DNA from 2 places in the Micromonospora sp. M71_S20 genome. Region 1 is predicted to be linked to the other one. Evidence: riboswitches for the same ligand, from Rfam matches in the RefSeq annotation. Region 1 holds a riboswitch; the other holds the start of a gene.

Region 1 (5,247 bases):
CCCCTCGCTGACCAGCAGCGGCTCCAGCACCTGGCCGATCTCGCCGCCGAGGGCGGTGCAGAGCACCACGTCGACCCCGAGCGACATCACCATCCGGGCCTGCCAGACGCCCTGCCCGCCGGGGTGCAGGTGCAGCTCCGGCTCCTCGCTGGGCTGGTCGACGGTCACCGTCAGTCGGGGCGTGGGCGCGAAGACCATCACGTGCCCGCTCATCCGTCGTACCCGTTCATGCGCCCGCCCTCCGCCGACCGACACGTGCAGTGACCATTCATCAGCTGACCGTAGTGGGATCGGCGGCCGGACGTCCGGACTCCGGGCGGGATCGGCGCGGCGTTGCCAGCGCGCCCGGCATGCGCGACGATCGGGCGACCACCGACGCTGGGAGACGGCGTGCTCAGGCGAAGTTCCTTCAGCTACACCGTCCAGGCGCGCTGCTCCCTCGCGGAGGCCGCGGCACTGCTCGCCGACCCCGCCCGGCAGGAGGACCTGCACCCGCTGATCGTCCGGGTCCGTCGGGTGCCACCCCGTCCCGGCGCGCGCGCCAGCTACGCCATCACCGATCGGCTGGCCGCCGGGCCGGTGCGCCTGCCGATCACCTACCGCGCTGACGTCCTCGTCGACGATCCGGACGAGATCGTCACGGTGGCCCGCCAGTGGCCCGCCACCACGGTGCGCAACCACACCCGGCTGCGGGCGGAGCCCGACGGCGTGGTCCGCATCGAGGTCGAGATCACCCTCGCCGCGCCCGCGCCGCTCTTCGGCTACGCGTTCCGCCAGGCCCGCGCCGCCCATCTCGGGCTGGCCGCGCGCCTCGCCGCGGCCCTCGACACGAACCCGCCCGGGCCGCCGGCCGGCTGACCGCGAAGCAGCCAGGCCCGGCCGGAGGCGACGGCGCCGTCGTGCCCCGGCGACCCCGCGCCGGGCGGGTCGCCGGGGCGCGGGCGTCAGTAGACCGACAGGTGCACGTGGTTGGTGTGGTCGCTGGACGGGTCGCCGTTGGCCCCGCTGTACGACTTCCACCCGCTGCTCGGCAGCCAGATCTGCCGGTACCAGATCACGTAGAGCACGGCGAGCCGGTCGGCGTTGCGCACGAAGTACGCCGACAGGTTGTTGCCGTACGTCCGGTCGCCGCCCGTGGCGTCGCCGCCGAAGCCGCCCTTCTGGGCCGCGAAGTCGCAGGCCCGGCCCTTCGGATGCTCGCCCGAGCCGCCGGGGCGGTAACAGGAGACGTAGCGGGTGAAGCCCGCCGCCTTGGCCTGGTTGAGCGCGTGCAGGGTGCGCGGGGTGATGCAGCCGTTGGCGGGGGTGGGGTCGTTGACGCTGCACGACTCGCGCGGCCAGGAGCCGTCGGAGTTGCGTGGCGCCGCCTTCGCCGTCTTGCTCGACGTGCCGCCCGGCGAGGAGCCGCCGCCCGCGGACTGCTGCCGCTGTTGCTGCTGCTCGCGGTTGGCGACCGTCAGCGCCCGTTCGGCCTGCTCCTTGCGCTTGGCCATCACGCTGACCTGCTTGCGCTGCTCCCGGATCTCGCCGTCCAGGGCCAGCTTGGTGCGGGTGGCCTCGTCCCGGGTCGCCTGGAGCTCGCGCAGGGCCCGGTCCTCCTTGGCGGCCACCGCGTCGAGGGCCGCGGCGCGGTCCATGAAGCCGTCCGGGGAGCTGCTGTTCAGCAGGGCGGACGCCACGCTGAGCCGGCCGGTGCGGTAGGCGGCCCCGGCGATCTCGCCGACCTTGGCGGTGCGCGCGGTCAGCTCGACCTCGGTGGTCTTGAGCTGCGCGGCGAGCTGCTGCTGCCGCTTGGCCGACGTGTCCAGGGCGCGCTTGGCGTCGAGGTAGCCCTTGCTGGCGGCCTCCAACTGGGCCCGCAGGGCGGGCGTGCCGCCCTCCTCGTCCTGGCCGGGAGCCGCGGCGAGCAGGCCGGCGCGGGTGGCGGCCGCCGCCGGGGCGGCGGTGACCGGGGCCACCGCGGCGCCGAGGGCGATCATCGTGGCGATCAGGGCCGCCGTGCGGGCGGCACGTCGTCGTACGGGTGCCATCACTGGCATACACATGTCCTTCCGTCAGCCGCCGACCGGGTTAGCTGACGGGTTCGGGACGGAAGATCCCTACCGCTGACGCGGATGCACCCCACGAACTTGGTTCCCCGGTTCGCCCCGTCGGGCGATTAGGCGGCGGCCACCGCCGGCACCGGTGGGTGCCGCCTGGCGGAGGCCGAAGCCGAGCCTACCGGTGCCGGTGTGACTGGTGCACCGCAGGTGACGGACGGTGTGCGTCCACTAACAGTCAAATCCGGCATAAAGCCACAATACCCTCCCAGATTTAAGGTTGTCCTCATTACCACTCGACCGCCCCACAGGCCCCGGGCGACGCTCCCGGCTCGATCTGCAACGTCGCGTGCTCGATCTGGAAGTCGTCGTGCAGCGCGGCCCGGGCGGCGCCCAGCACCGCGCCGACCTCCGCGCCGGGGGCCATGGTCAGGTGCGCCGAGGCCACCTCCATCCCGGAGGTCAGCGTCCAGACGTGCAGGTCGTGCACCTCGGCGACGCCGGGCACGGCGGCCAGTCGGTCGTGCACCGCGGTGACCTGGAGGTGCTCCGGCGCGGCCTGCACCAGGATGCGCAGCGCGGCCCGCCCGAGCCGCCAGGTGCGCGGCAGGATGAACACGCCGATTCCGACCGCCACCAGTGGGTCCGCCCACCACCAGCCGGTGGTGACGATCAGTAGCGCCGCCCCGATCACCCCGAGTGACCCCAGCAGGTCGCCGAGCACCTCCAGGTACGCGCCGTGGACGTTGATGCTCTCCTTCGCCCCGGAGCGCAGCAGCGCGAAGGCGCCGACGTTGGCGAGCAGGCCGAGCACGGCGACCACGAGCATCGGGCCGGCCAGCACCTCGGGCGGGTCGCCGAAGCGGCGCACCGCCTCGATCACGACGTAGACCGCGACCCCGGAGAGCAGCGCGGCGTTGGCCAGCGCGGCCAGCACCTCCAGCCGGTAGAGGCCGAAGGTGCGCTGCGGGTCGGCGCCCGCCCGCCGGGTGGCGGCGATCGCCGCGAGCGCCATGCCGATGCCGAGCACGTCGGTGAACATGTGCCCGGCGTCGCTCAGCAGGGCCAGTGAGCCGGTGCGGAAGGCCGCCACCGCCTCCACCACCATCAGGCCGGCGAGCAGCCCGAACGCCGCCCAGAGCCGGCCCCGGTGGCGGTGGGCGGCGTTCGCCACCGACCCGTGATGGTGGTCATGACCTGCGCCCACGCGCTCATCCTCCCTCTGGGGGTCCGGATTCGCGTTCAATTTATGCTGACATCGCTATGTATGCAAGTAACGGATCCTCAGCCGATCGGGTCGACGGTGGTCAGCCGCTGGGTGGCCCGGGACAGCGCCACGTAGAGCGTCCGCACCCCTGACCCCGGGTCGGCCCGGATCTCGCTCGGGGCGACGAGGACGACCCCGTCGTACTCCATGCCCTTGGCCTCCAGGCTGGTCACCACCTGTAGGCGCGGCGCGCCGAGCCCGCCCAGCCAGCCGGCCACCTCGTCGCGGCGGGGCACCGGCGTGATCACGCCGACCGTGCCCTCGACCTCGGCGAGCAGCGCGCCGGCCGCCGCCACCACCGCGGCCTCCAGCTCCGCCGGCGGCACCGCCAGCTCGACCGGTTCGACGCCCGTGGAGCGCACCGCCCTGGGCAGCGGGAGGTCCGGGTGCAGCCGACGGATCTCGGCCGCCGCCACCGCGAAGATCTCCGCCGAGTTGCGGTAGTTCGTGGTGAGGGTGAAGTGGTGCCGCTTGCGCCGGCCCAACGCCTGGTCCCGGGCGCGGGTCAGCTCCTCCGGATCCCCCGTCCACGCCGTCTGCGCCGGGTCGCCCACCACCGTCCACGAGGCCAGCCGACCCCGTCGGCCGATCATGCGCCACTGCATCGGCGAGACGTCCTGCGACTCGTCGACCACCACGTGCGCGTACTCCCGGTAGTCGTCGGGGCGTTCCCGGGCCGCGTCGCGGGCGGCGCGCTGCCGGTCGGCGAAGGTGCTCAGCTCGCGGACCCCGCCGGCCAGCTGGAACGGGTCCCGCTTCGCCCGGGCCGGCCGCATCGGCTTGCCGAGCAACGCGTCCAACTCGTCGAGCAGCGCGATGTCGGCGATCGTCAGCCCGGCGGCGTCGAGGCTCCGGTACGCGTCGGTCAGCAGCCGGATCTCGGCGCGGGAGAGGATCCCCCCGGCGTAGCGGTGCAGCCGGTCCGGGCGGGACAACCAGCCCAGCACGTGCCGGGGGTGCAGCCGGGGCCACCACGCCTTGAGGAACTCCCGGAACTCCGGCCGCTCGGCGATCTCGTCCTCGAACGCGCGCTGCTCGGGCAGCCGGCCGACGCCCAACCTGCGGGCCTGCGCCCAGAGCGCGGCGAAGACCCCGTCGAAGCCGGCCCGGCGCACCTCGTTGCGCCGGGCGCCCCGCGGCATCGCCCGGTCGCGGATGCCGTCCAGCTCACGGCGCTCCAGCCGGAGCAGCGCGCCCCGGTAGAGCAGGCGCAGCTCGGTCGGGCCGTCCGGCACCGCGTCCCGGGCCGCCCGCTCCAGCACCCGCCGCATCCGCAGCGAGCCCTTCACCGCCGCCACCGCCGGCGGATCGGTGCGGGTGGCGGTCATGCCCGCGAAGAGCGTGCCCAGCGAGTGCAGGGTGGCGGTGTCCTCGCCGAGCGAGGGCAGCACCGAGGCGATGTACTCGACGAAGACCGAGGACGGGCCCACCACCAGGATGCCGCCCCCGGCGAACCGGCTGCGGTCGGAATAGAGCAGGTACGCGGCCCGGTGCAGGGCGACGGCCGTCTTCCCGGTGCCCGGACCGCCGGACACGATCGTCACGCCCGAGCCGGGGGAGCGGATCGCCTCGTCCTGCTCCCGCTGGATGGTGGCGACGATGTCCCGCATCCCCCGGCCGGTGGCCTTCGACAGCGTGGCCAGCAGCGCGCCGTCGCCGACCACCGCCATGTCGGCGGGCGCGGCGACCGGATCGAGCAGGTCGTCCTCGATCCGGGTGACCCGCTCGGCGGAGGACTGGATCGTGCGTCTCCGCACCACGCCCAGCGGCTGCGCGGGGGTGGCCTGGTAGAAGGCGGCGGCGGCCGGGGCCCGCCAGTCGACCACCAGGGTGGACGCGTCGTCGTCCCGGATGCCGAGCCGCCCGACGTGCAGCACCTGCCGGTCGAGCAGGTCCAGCCGACCGAAGACCAGGCCCTCGTGCTCGGCGTCCAGCATGTGC
Region 2 (5,247 bases), on a different contig from region 1:
CCCGTACGTCTGGGGTGCCACCGGCCCGAACTCGTTCGACTGCTCCGGCCTGACCCAGTACGCCTACAAGGCGGCGGGGATCCACCTGACGCACTTCACGGGTGCGCAGTGGAACGAGGGCAAGGCCATCCCGCGCTCCGAGGCGCGCCCCGGCGACCTGGTCTTCTTCAAGTCCGATCTGAGTCACGTCGGCCTCTACCTCGGCAACGACAAGATGGTGCACGCGCCCCGGGCCGGCAAGCCGGTCAACGTCTCCAGCATCAACACCATGCCGGTGGCCGGGTTCCGCAGGCCCGGCTGATCCGTACCGCGCAACGAGAGGGCCCCCGGTCGGATCGACCGGGGGCCCTCGTCGTGCGGATGGATCAGCGGGGCGCGCCCAGCGGGGACGGCACCACGTTCACGTCGTTCAGGTTGACGTACATGATCCGGTGACCGAACTGGACCTGCACGTACTTGTTGTCGCCCCGGACGACCGTCCGGTCGTGGGGGGCGGAGCCGTCGAACGTGGTGGCCCGGTAGTACTCGCCGGGGAGCAGGTTGCCGACGGCGTACCGCTGGCCGGCCGAGAGGGTGTACTGCAGCGGCGAGATCGTCTGGTACGGCACGCCCTCCGGGTACGCGGCCTGCTCCGGGTAGGCCCGGCCGTACACCGGAATGGTGGCCTTACCGGCCTTCGGGGTCACCACGAGCCCGACGGACCACTTCGCCGTCGGCTTGGCGGCGGGGTTGTGGAACCACCCCTTCTGGCCGAGGTACCAGATCGCGGTCCAGTCGCCCTGCACCTCGGCCAGCGCGTACGTCTGTCCGGCCGAGACCCGGGCGCCGTGGTCGGAGACGTACGTGGTGTTCGGGGTGCCGTCGGGTCGCAGCGCGATGTCGTTGAGCAGCGGCGCGTCGTGGCTCGGCGCGTTGTGCAGGAACAGCGCCGAGGAGCCGCGCAGCGGGCAGGGGGCGGTCGCCGGGGGCGGGTTCGGCACGCCCGGAGGCTGCCGGTTGCAGCCGGTGAAGGGCGGCTGGTTGGTGGCGAAGTCCGGGTCGATGGTGACCAGCCCGGTGCGGTGCGTGCCGGTCGAGAAGAACGGCGCCTTGAGCAGGTCGAAGTAGTGCGACCAGTTCCAGTACGGTCCCGGGTCCCAGTGCATGCCGCGCACGTTCGCGGCGATGGTGCCGGGGACGTTGTCGTGCCCGATGATGTGGTTGCGGTCCAGCGGGATGTTGTACGCCCGAGCCAGGTGGCGGACCAGCTTGGCCGAGGTGCGGTACATCGCCTCGGTGTACCAGGTGCCGTGCCCGGCGAAGCCCTCGTGCTCCAGGCCGATGGACTTGGAGTTCACGTACCAGTTGCCGGCGTGCCAGCCGACGTCCTTGGTCTTGATGTGCTGGGCGATGTGCCCGTCCACCGAGCGCAGGGTGTAGTGCCAGCCCACCCGCTTCGGGTCCTTCACCAGGTTGACGCTGGGACCGAAGTAGCCCTCGGTGTCGTGGATGACGATGTACTCGATCTTCTGCTGCGCGGGCCGGTTCCCCAGGTCGTGGTTGCCGTAGTCGCCCAGCGTGGGGCCGTACTGCTGGTAGGGGGCCGGGATCCACTCGCAGGAGATGTCGCTCGGGCACTCCAGCCCGTCGGGCCGGGTGAGCTTGCGCAGGCGCAGCCGGTCCAGCCAGGAGCGGTCCGGCTGGATCGCGCGGCCGGCCAGCGTGACCCGCTGCCCGTCGTCGGTCACCCGGCTGTCGCCCGTGGCGATGGTGGCGTACACCTCGTTGGCGAAGGCCGCCGCGGCGTCGGCGCTGTCCGCGCCGGAGTACCGGGCCACCGCGCCGTACCAGGCCGCCGGGTCGGTGTCGGCGCCGACCGGGGCGCCGATCTCCTTCTGGTACGCGGCCAGCAGCGCCGCGCCGCCCCGGATGTTCGCCGTGACGTCCGTCCGCAGCGCCTCCTCGCTGGCGCCGGTCAGGTCGGCGGCGGCGTCGACGGTCCGGAGTGCGGCCTCGGCGGGCGGCGGAGCGGCCGGCGGCTCGTGGGCCTCGGCCAGGGACGGGCGGGAGTCGTCGCCGCGCGGGTCCTCGGTGCCCTCGTCGTGGTGCGTGCCGCCGGACATGGCGGCGACGTGCTCGGCGTCGGTGAGGTGCATCGGTCCGTAGCCGCCGCTGGTGCTCGGCGTGCCGGCGTTGGTGTCCCAGCGGGACTGCAGGTAGGAGACCCCGAGCAGGACGCTCTCCGGCACGCCGTACTCGGCCGCCGCGGCGGCGTACTGCTGCTGCCGGTCGTCCACCGGCGCTGCTGCGGCGGCGGATCCGGCGGCGGTGAGCGGCGTCGCCGCCATGGCGGCGGCCACGGCGGCGGCCAGCAGGACGCGTCTGCTCCTCGATGTCGCTGACAGGTGCATCAGACCCCCAGTTCGGACGGGCGAAGTTGGGGCCACCTTCGCCCCGCCCGCCGCCTCTGGTCAATACCTTTCCGTCAGACACTTCAAAAGGAAGGAAATCTTCGTCGCCCGGGTTGCGGATCCGCCCGGCCCGGGTGGGTACGGAGTGTCACTGCCCGCAGGGTTGCGGATCGATAACGGTCGTCTCTACTCTGGTCATTCGTCGGCCGGTGACAATCCGTCCAACCAGGGCGGTGACGGTCCGACACCGCCGAGTCGCTGAAGAGCGAGCCGGGGACCCAGGTTCCCCGGGGTGAATCCGCAGTCCTGCGGTAGGGCGCCCCTTCCCGCCCGAACCCGTCAGCTAACCCGGTAGGCGGTCCGGAAGAAGGAGTACGAAGCCCGGTGGCACACCATGCCCCGCGGCCACCGTCGACCCGGTCGGCCCTCGCCGACCCGGTGACGGCTGCGCCGCGCCCACGCTGGTACCGCTGCACCACCGCCCTCGCCGCCCTGGCCGCGTTCGCCGTCGTCCTGGCCGGCGGCGCCACGGCGGCCCATGCCGAACCGACGGTCGCCGAGATCGAGCGGCAGATCGACGAGGACTGGAACAAGCTCGAACCGGTCATCGAACGGCACAACGCCACCCGGCAGGACCTGGCCGCCAGGCGGAAGCAGGCCGACGCGCTCGCCGCGCAGATCGGGCCGCTGGAGAAGCAGGTCGACCAGGCGATGGCGGGCGCCGAGGGGCCGAACTCGTACGACTGCTCCGGCCTGATGCTCGCCGCCTGGGCGAAGGCCGGGGTCTCGCTGCCGCACAACGCCGCGCAGCAGCGCCGGGCCACCGCGACCGTCAGCCGGGGCGAGCTGCGCCCGGGTGACCTGGTCTTCTACTACAGCGACCTGCACCACGTCGGCATGTACGTCGGCGGGGGCTGGGTGGTGCACGCCTCCCGCGCCGGGGTGCCGATCAAGATGAAGAAGGTCGACGACGGCCCGATCCACAGCTACGGCCGGCCCGGCTGAGCCGGCGGGACGGGCCCTCTCCCGACGCCTCCCGTGCGGGAGGCGGGTCCGTCCCGGCCCGCTACGTGAGTCAGCGGGTCGGCCAGGTGCGCCAGTGCTGCCAGGAGCGGCTCGGGGTCGGCCCGCGCTGTCCCTGGTAGCGCGAGCCGTAGACGGCCGAGCCGTACGGGTGCTGGGCCGGCGACGAGAGCCGGAAGATGCAGAGCTGCCCGATCTTCATGCCCGGCCAGAGGGTGATCGGCAGGTTGGCCACGTTGGACAGTTCGAGGGTCACGTGACCGGAGAAGCCCGGGTCGATGAAGCCCGCCGTGGAGTGGGTGAGCAGGCCGAGCCGGCCCAGTGAGCTCTTCCCTTCGAGGCGGCCGGCGAGCTGGTCGCCGAGCGTGATCACCTCCAGCGTCGAGGCGAGCACGAACTCGCCCGGATGCAGCACGTACGGCTCGCCCTCCGGCACCTCGACCATCGACGTGAGGTCGTCCTGCTGCTGGGCGGGGTCGATGTGGGTGTAGAGGTGGTTGTTGAAGACCCGGAAGAGCTTGTCCAGGCGTACGTCGATGCTGGACGGTTGCACCAGCGCGGGCTCGAACGGCTCCAGCGCGAGCGTGCCCGCCTCGATCTCGGAGGCCAGGTCGCGGTCGGAGAGCAGCATCCGCACACCTTAGCGAGCGATGCGCGTGACCTGCGTGTCGGAGTGCATGTTCGAACGTTTGTTCGATAGAATGTCCGCATGGCTTCCTGGTCCGAATTCGCCGCCGACGAGCCCCGCCTCGCCGACGGGATCCGCCTTCTCATGCAGCAGTACGGGCCGGGCTTCGGCTACCTGGCCACCGTCCGCGCCGACGGCGGCCCCCGGGTGCACCCGGTCTCCCCGGTGATCACCGACGAGGGGCTCTTCTGCTTCGTCGTCGACTCGCCCAAGCGGCGCGACCTGGAGCGCGACGGCCGCTACGCGCTGCACTCCTTCCCGCCGGAGGAGAGCGACGACGAGGCCTACGTCGCCGGCCACGCCCAACCGGTGACCGATCCGGCCCGGGTCGCCCGGCTGGCCCGCAGCCACCGGGCCGCGCCGCAGGTCGACTGGCGGGTCTTCGAGTTCACCGTCGACGTGGCGATGCTGGCCCGCCGTGAGTCCGGCGTCGCGGGCGGCGCCGGCGAGGGGCACGGCCGGCCCGCCGTCCAGGTGTGGCTCGACCCCCGCGCGGCCGCCGGCGGCACCGCGCTCATGCCCGAGACCCGGTCGGGGTGCGCCGGCGACCACGCCGCCCGCCCCGCCGCCTGAGACGCGGTGCGGCGCCCTGGGCCGTCCCCCCTCCGGGGCGCCGCACCGTGACCCCCGCCCCCGTGTGCCCGGCCGCACAGACACCGGTGCCGGCCCCGTCGAGCGAGGCCGGCACCGGCGCGGTCGTACGGCGGAACTACGCCGCGCGGTACGCGTTCCAGGCGGTCAGCATGCGGCTGGCCTGCCCGGCGGTGAACTGGTACATGCAGGAGTCGTAGCTGTAGTCCATGAAGTTGGTGATCGGGTCGACGCCGGGCGCGGTGCAGGTGTCCCGACCGGTCGGGCAGCCCGAGGCCGGCGACGCCTCGGCCGCGGTGTCGCTGACGCTGTCGCCCGAGCCGGAGCAGCCGCCCTGGAAGGTGTGGTAGAGGTTCAGCCAGTGGCCGACCTCGTGGGTGCCCGTGTCGCCCTGGTTGTAGTTGGTGGCGGTGCCGCCCGGCAGCGACTCGCTCAGCACGACGACGCCGTCCATGCTGCTGAGCTTCCGGGTCGGGAAGGTCGCCCAGCCGAGCAGGCTGTCGCTCAGCTCGCCCAGGTAGATGTTGAGGGTGTTCTTGCCGCCCGTACGCAGCG

The links. Region 1 has a riboswitch for cyclic di-AMP ahead of DER29_RS26120 (hypothetical protein). Riboswitches for the same ligand answer to the same signal wherever they lie in the genome.
Region 2: linked by a shared signal. The riboswitch ahead of DER29_RS11360 (C40 family peptidase) and the one ahead of DER29_RS26120 (hypothetical protein) in region 1 are both predicted to bind cyclic di-AMP.

Annotation. Positions count from the first base shown of each region.
Region 1 covers NZ_RCCV01000003.1:207,290-212,536, forward strand. Annotated here, with positions in the region: gene DER29_RS26110 (1-phosphofructokinase family hexose kinase) at 1-213, opposite strand, end outside; gene DER29_RS26115 (SRPBCC family protein) at 391-858, shown strand; gene DER29_RS26120 (hypothetical protein) at 945-2,030, opposite strand; cyclic di-AMP (ydaO/yuaA leader) riboswitch at 2,044-2,175, opposite strand; gene DER29_RS26125 (cation diffusion facilitator family transporter) at 2,329-3,246, opposite strand; gene DER29_RS26130 (AAA family ATPase) at 3,324-5,247, opposite strand, start outside.
Region 2 covers NZ_RCCV01000001.1:2,491,733-2,496,979, reverse strand. Annotated here, with positions in the region: gene DER29_RS11370 (NlpC/P60 family protein) at 1-301, shown strand, start outside; gene DER29_RS11365 (N-acetylmuramoyl-L-alanine amidase) at 366-2,390, opposite strand; cyclic di-AMP (ydaO/yuaA leader) riboswitch at 2,629-2,762, shown strand; gene DER29_RS11360 (C40 family peptidase) at 2,775-3,395, shown strand; gene dcd (dCTP deaminase) at 3,466-4,044, opposite strand; gene DER29_RS11350 (pyridoxamine 5'-phosphate oxidase family protein) at 4,123-4,674, shown strand; gene DER29_RS11345 (zinc metalloprotease) at 4,811-5,247, opposite strand, start outside.